One region of the Mesobacillus sp. S13 genome, then DNA from elsewhere that is predicted to be linked to it. Evidence: riboswitches for the same ligand, from Rfam matches in the RefSeq annotation. Region 1 holds a riboswitch; the other holds the start of a gene.
What was found. Region 1 has a riboswitch for FMN ahead of LGO15_RS16000 (ECF transporter S component). Riboswitches for the same ligand answer to the same signal wherever they lie in the genome.
Positions count from the first base shown of each region.

Region 2: another riboswitch for FMN. It lies ahead of ribD (bifunctional diaminohydroxyphosphoribosylaminopyrimidine deaminase/5-amino-6-(5-phosphoribosylamino)uracil reductase RibD); the one in region 1 lies ahead of LGO15_RS16000 (ECF transporter S component).

Region 1 is NZ_CP084622.1:3,118,715-3,122,128, reverse strand. It holds gene serA (phosphoglycerate dehydrogenase) at 1-973, opposite strand, end outside; FMN riboswitch at 1,270-1,402, shown strand; gene LGO15_RS16000 (ECF transporter S component) at 1,568-2,149, shown strand; gene LGO15_RS15995 (ferredoxin) at 2,330-2,578, opposite strand; gene LGO15_RS15990 (YpbB family protein) at 2,872-3,414, shown strand, end outside.
Region 2 is NZ_CP084622.1:3,862,577-3,865,990, forward strand. It holds gene ribE (riboflavin synthase) at 1-128, opposite strand, end outside; gene ribD (bifunctional diaminohydroxyphosphoribosylaminopyrimidine deaminase/5-amino-6-(5-phosphoribosylamino)uracil reductase RibD) at 141-1,223, opposite strand; FMN riboswitch at 1,366-1,510, opposite strand; gene LGO15_RS19725 (M23 family metallopeptidase) at 1,759-2,367, opposite strand; gene LGO15_RS19730 (hypothetical protein) at 2,371-2,814, opposite strand; gene LGO15_RS19735 (replication-relaxation family protein) at 2,827-3,372, opposite strand; gene LGO15_RS19740 (FtsK/SpoIIIE domain-containing protein) at 3,344-3,414, opposite strand, start outside.

The DNA of each region.
Region 1 (3,414 bases):
AAGGTTGGATTTTTTCGTATATTTCTTTAGACATGGCCGGAAGATTGATCGAGTTGGCAACAGGGTTATTTTCAAAAAATGTTCTGATTTCGCTTGCGACCTGGGTGGCCACATTCAGCTGTGCTTCTTTTGTTGAGGCTCCTAGGTGTGGGGTGGCAATAACAGAATCAAACTTAAGTAAAGGGTGATTCTCTGGGGGTTCAACTTCAAATACATCCAGTGCAGCACCGGCAACATGACCGTTTTCAATGTAATGGGCGAGTGCCATCTCGTCAATTATTCCTCCTCTTGCACAATTCAGGAGATAGACACCTTTCTTTGTTTGGCTCAAAGTCCTTTCGTTAAGAAGTCCTTTCGTTTCCTTCGTCAAAGGTGTGTGAACCGAAATGATATCTGTTTCGGCTAGAACTTCCTCGAAAGACGATAATTGAACGCCCAAAACTGCTGCACGCTCCTTTGTCAGGAAGGGGTCAAATACCTTTACCGACATTCCGAAAGCCTTGGCTCTTTTTGCAAGCTCGGAACCAATCCTCCCTAAACCGATAATTCCTAATATTTTTCCGTAAAGTTCATTCCCAATAAACTTATTTCTCTTCCATTCGCCATTTTTAACAGTAGAGTGTGCCTGCGGAATGTTTCTCATTAATGCTGACATCATCGCAAAAGTATGTTCTGCGGTAGAAATGGTGTTCCCATCCGGAGCATTGACGACGACAATTCCTCTTTTTGTCGCCTCGGCGATATCGATATTATCCACCCCCACACCTGCACGGCCGACGATTTTTAGTGAGGGCATCAGATCAAGCAGTTCCTGGGTTACTTTTGTTGCGCTTCTGACAAGAAGGGCGTCAACCTTTTGTAAATCAATAATTCCTGAATCTACACCTCCGATATGTACATGGATCCCATCCTGTTCTAATAAGGGCCGTAAGCCTTCTTCCTTAATTGAATCTGCCGCTAGAACGTGAAACATCCTTTTACCCACTCCTTTTAGTGAAACAAAGTGTTAATTTTCTGATTATTTTACAAAACGAATATTCTTTTGTCAAACTGCGAGATTGTTCATAAATACAATGCAAGCGCTCTCAAAGATAACTGATTTATATTAAATATATTCTGTTATTCCGAATTTAGCAGAAGTTAATTATAAATAGTGTGGGCAATCAAGGGCAGGTGGGCTTCTTTACCTAACGGTCAAAAAATCTTCACAAGCATACACCTTCACAAATGATTTTTTTTTCAGTATAATAAACCTGTTAAATAAATATGGTCTATCTTCGGGGCAGGGTGAAATTCCCGATCGGCGGTAATGAGATCCATTCTCTAAGCCCGCGAGCCTGTATGGGCAGGATTTGGTGCGATTCCAAAGCCGACAGTATAGTCTGGATGGGAGAAGATGGAGGTTCTGCAGACGATCAAAAAATGCAGGTTTTGATCGTTTATTAAGCATGCCTTTCACAAGTCTCCCTCAAGTACTGAAAACTTGGGGGTTTTATTTGTTATGGGTATGTGATTGCCGAATCTTTCTTCTTTATGTGAGATGGATCTCTATAAGGAGAGAGGAAAAATGAAAAAATTTAGTGTCAAAGCAATGGTTTCGATTGGAATGCTTAGCAGTATCTCTTATGTATTGATGCTGTTGAATTTTCCGCTGCCGCCATTTCCAAAATTCTTAATGGTCGACTTCAGCGATCTTCCTGCATTGATAGCTGCGTTGATTTTTGGTCCGGTAGCTGGTATTTTAGTAGAATTCTTGAAGAATACGCTTGATTATTTTATGACGGGCAGTGATACGGGTGTTCCCGTAGGCCATGTTGCCAACTTTGTAGCAGGGGTTTTATTCATCCTGCCAACCTACTATATTTATCAGCGTATGAAATCAAATAAAGGAATGACGTTTGCTCTCGTGGCTGGGACAACAAGTATGGCCATACTGATGAGTGTGCTTAACTACTACGTGTTCCTTCCTGCCTACACATTGTTCTTGAATATGCCAGCTATGTCTGGCCCAGAAACCAAGGCGATGATCGTTGCAGGGATTTTACCATTTAACTTCGTAAAAGGCATATTGATGTCTGTCATTTTCATGCTGATGTTCACAAGAATGAAAACATGGATCGAAAGACAGCAAACTTTTAAAAACGCATAAACTTAACTTATATAGATTGATAAAAAAGCAACGGCCTGCACCGTTGCTTTTTTGATTTATAATAGGACTGATTAAAGATTGCTTTAGCACTTGTAATTACCCAATTGCAGTCTTTGGGAAAGCAATAAGGAGTATAAAAAACAAAAAATTCCCGCTTGTAAGCGGGAATTATGTATTTACTTATTCAAACTTAGTAGCATCTCCGTTGAAAGGCTCATCAGCAACTTTGATTGAGTCTGTTGGGCAGCCTTCGAATGCATCCATCATATCGTCAATCAATACATCAGGAATCTCAACGATCCCTTCGTTTTCATCAAGTGTTACGAATGCAATGCCTTCATCGTCGTAGTCGTAGATATCTGGAGCAGCTGCACCGCAAGCTCCGCATGCAATACAAGTTTCTTTGTCAACAATTGTGTACTTAGCCATGATATAATTCCTCCCAAGTGTTTAACAATAATATGCTGTTTCCACCGAATTAGTGAAAACGTATTCCTCATACCTATTGTAAAACTGTATCGCCAACATTTCAATAAAAAAAGTATTGAGAATGCTTATCACACAAGGCGTTGAGTGATTTTTTCGTTGAAAATAAAACATTTTACAAGATATTTTCATGTTAAAATAATGGTATATTATTTTTCTGCTATAGTGGGCAACGAATATTATGTTGCCCTTTGCTTAATTTTTCATTCAAGGGTGATTTTATGGGGATAACTTATTTGGAAACAGTTGTTTTGTCTATTTTGAATAAAATCAATGGCGAAAGAACTATATATTCATTATTTCACCTTCTTCAGGGCAAACGTTCCTCGCAGACGATTCAAGATGCTCATTTGTATAAAATCACCCCATATTTTCATACATATCCAACAGTTACCCGTACTGCACTTGAAAAAATGATTGATAGGCTGAAGCAAAGGGGACTTGTGGAGGAAATTGCAGAAAGAAAGGTCATTTTAACTGAAAAGGGAAAGCGTGAGCTGGAACAAAAATTAGGTGATTATAACCTTCCTGAACATTTGAATGGCTGGAAATACCACCAGGTAACGGATAGTTTTTGGGAAAGATTGACGCTGCTGATTCAGGTGAGTTCAAACCTGATTCATCATGAACGATCCTTTATCCCGGTAAGGAATAAGCGAGAAACCCATATTTGGGTTAAACAATACATTAGACAGCAAAATGAAGATCGTTACAAGCTTTCAGAAAGGCTATATGTAGAGCTCATATCTGCTCTTGATAATGAAAAAACGAGGCCGGAA
Region 2 (3,414 bases), 740 kb from region 1:
ACAGCAATGCTGTCTCCGAGGTGAACATCGGTCAGCACTTTTTTCGCGTCAATCGTCAGGACAAAAGACTCGCCGCTATGCTGAATATTGGCTACGGTCCCGATTTCTTCTATAATCCCCGTAAACATATAATCCTCCTTCTACTCCGGCTCAGCTATGATCCGTATATCCTGGCCAATTTGTTTTACATCTATGATTCTCAAAGGAACTGTATCCTCAAGCCGGGCAATACCTTTGCCTCCGTATGCAGTTGGGGCTGTTTTCCCGCCGAGCAGCTTTGGAGCGATATAGGTGATTACTTGCTGGAAGGCCTTATCTTTTAAGAAGCTGCCATGAACCTCGGCCCCGCCTTCTACATAGACAGAAGTGATGCTCCTGTCTCCCAGTTTCTTCAGCATGTCCACTATTCCTATTTTCTCCGTTTCCAACTTGATGATTTCAATGCCCCGTTCTGAAAATTGCCTTACTCTTTCAGGATCGGCGTCTGTCCCAGTCACAATGATGGTATCAGCAGCATGGTCATTGACAATTCTCGAATCCAAAGGTGTTCTGAGAGTTGTATCCAAAATCACGCGGATTGGGTTTTTCCCGCCGGAATCAAGTCTTGTAGTAAGGCTGGGATTATCTTTAATGACAGTGTTGACACCCACAAGAATGGCATCATGTTCATGGCGGAAATGATGGACATCCTCTCTTGCTTCTTCCCCGGTGATCCATTTACTCTCGCCGGTCACCGTAGCGATTTTACCGTCCAGGCTGGTGGCGGATTTTAACGTAACATAGGGTAAGCCAGTGCTTATGTAATGAAAAAACACTTTATTCAACGTCTTTGCTTCTTCCTCCATTAGGCCAACTTCAACCTCAATGCCAGCGTCCCGCATCTTCCTGATTCCCGCTCCGCCAACAAGCGGATTCGGGTCAACACAAGCAACAAACACTTTCTTGATGCCCGACTCAATGACCAGATTCGAGCATGGCGGCGTCTTCCCGAAATGACTGCATGGCTCAAGAGTCACATACAATGTGGCTCCTTCAGCTTTTTCCCCTGCCATTTTTACCGCATGAACCTCAGCGTGCGGCTCGCCCGCCTTCAAATGGGCACCCATCCCAATGATCTGGCCGTCTTTTACAAGAACAGCGCCAACTCGCGGGTTGGGGGATGTTTGGCCCACTGTCGCCCTCGCAAGATTGATGGCTAATGCCATATAATCCTGACCGTTCATCTAGCTTCCTCCTTCCTTTTTAAAAATAATTCACGAAAATAAAAGGACCCCGAAACAAAATTGCTTCGGGGTCCTAAAAAAAGTTATGCCAAAATAGAGGGTTAAAAAAGGGCATACTGGTCCCATTCTCTTAATCCTCGTTTTTTTCCTTCTCCCATCCAGACTTTAACTGTCGGCCCTGGAGTTTCACCAGATCCACCGTTTAACAAATGTTAACCGGGTCACGGACTAAGAAGCATCGCTTCATCACCGCCGGTTGGGAATTTCACCCGACCCCGAAGGCGACTCTATCCCAACGGACAAAGTCGTTTTATATTTAGTTGATAATCCTATGGTATCGCAGTTTTCGTCATGTTGCAATCTGGGTATATAATTAATGGTGCTTAGCCAGCATTCTTCTTGATATAAATGGAGTCGGGGATATTCCTGGCTCTTATTTCCTTGTTGCGAAATATTCGGACATCTTGTATAATTTACTTATACGCCATATATCATTGCGAGCAGCAAAAGGAGCCGAGATTTTCCCGGCTCTTTTTTATATCACCGCCAACCCTCCAAGTATAAACACCCCCATCACGCCCCATGTTGCAAGCCGAGAATGAACCATATTAAGTAGACCCCATACACCAATGCTAATCCCCACCAGGAGAGGTAATGCCACAATGTAATCCGCAATCCAATGCTGCAAGCCGTCACCAAGTACCTTTTCACCGATCCACTTCCAACCATTGACCTCTGGTATGTCTCCAATTCCATCCCCAACCTTCCCATTCGCTATGAATTTTTCCCATGTGCTAGTCGGATCTACAAACTGTCCGTTATCTTTCATTCCAAAGTGTAAGTGCGGTCCTGTAGAATGACCTGTGTTTCCGCTTAGACCGATTATATCCCCCTCATGGAGTGTTTGCCCTGACTTAACTTTTATATCGCTCATATGCCCATATATGGCTTCTCTGCCATCAGCTAATCGAAGGATGACACCTTTTCCGATGTTCTGGCTTCCATAATCGACTACCCGCTCCACGACTGCTTCCCCTATGGAGTGCAACTGGCTCCCTTCTGGAAATCCAATGTCTATCCCTGTGTGTGGAGTCGGATGAACCTGGCTGACTTCTCCGAATTTAGAAGTTATTCGTACAATCATGATTTACACCGCGCTTTTCATGACTTCGATTAGAATATCCAGAACCATTGGAACAATGTTGATCAGGATAATTCCTAAACCTGCCGACATCATCATGGAATATCCCTTCTCAGGATTTCGAATCATCACCATGATGACACCCCCAAGAGCCACAACCATTGCCACAGGATAGGCCAGCACTTGCACCAATTCAATCAATGGGTCAAAGGCAGTCATGATTTTTGCTGACATATCTGCCTGCTGAGTCGTTACAGTAATAACTTCATGCGCTGAAGCTGGAGTGGCTTTTGTGATTGGAGAGAATGCAAGTGGCAGCATGGATAATCCAAAAGCTAAGCCTGCTGTACTCCCTTTCTTCATCACTTCCATTTCTTCCACACTGATGATGTCCTTCCCTTTGTTCATGAAATCCTTAAAGCTGATCACTTCTTGCTTTTGTCTGAACATGCTGTCTCCCCCTCAAATAAAGTCTTTCACTGTATATACTCGAACATCTAAACCTTCAGATGCTGTCTGCAGTTGTTTCCTTCTTAGCTCTGTTGTCGTGATCCAGATGAATTTCGGCTGCTTCTCGAACACATTCAATTCCATAAGCTTCTTATATCGCTCAATTTTCCCTTTGTTCTTCACCATCTTCTGAGTGTGATCAACTTCAATAATATAAAATTGATTGTTATTTTTAAAAATAGCATCGGCCACGACTGTTACTTTCCCCTTCACTTCCAGCTTCACTTCATTCTTCCATGTGGAAGGGCAGCCGTAGCCGATGAAAAGTGTATTCCTCATGATATAGTGCCTGGCTTGCGTGGTTTTCTTCATCACTTTGGTTGCTCCTACCCGCTCTCGACCTTCTTCATTGAGATAGTAAATGTTCTCGCCATCTTTGAAGCTGTTTAGAAAATCGCCCATGTTCTTCAATACCCTTTGAGCGTTCCTGTCACTTTTCAACCTGTGAAGCTTCTGGATCTGTGACCGGCTAAGATAATCTAGTCTCTTCAATGACAAGAGTATGGCTTCCTCCCTTTGCTGCCTTTCGATTTCCTTCTT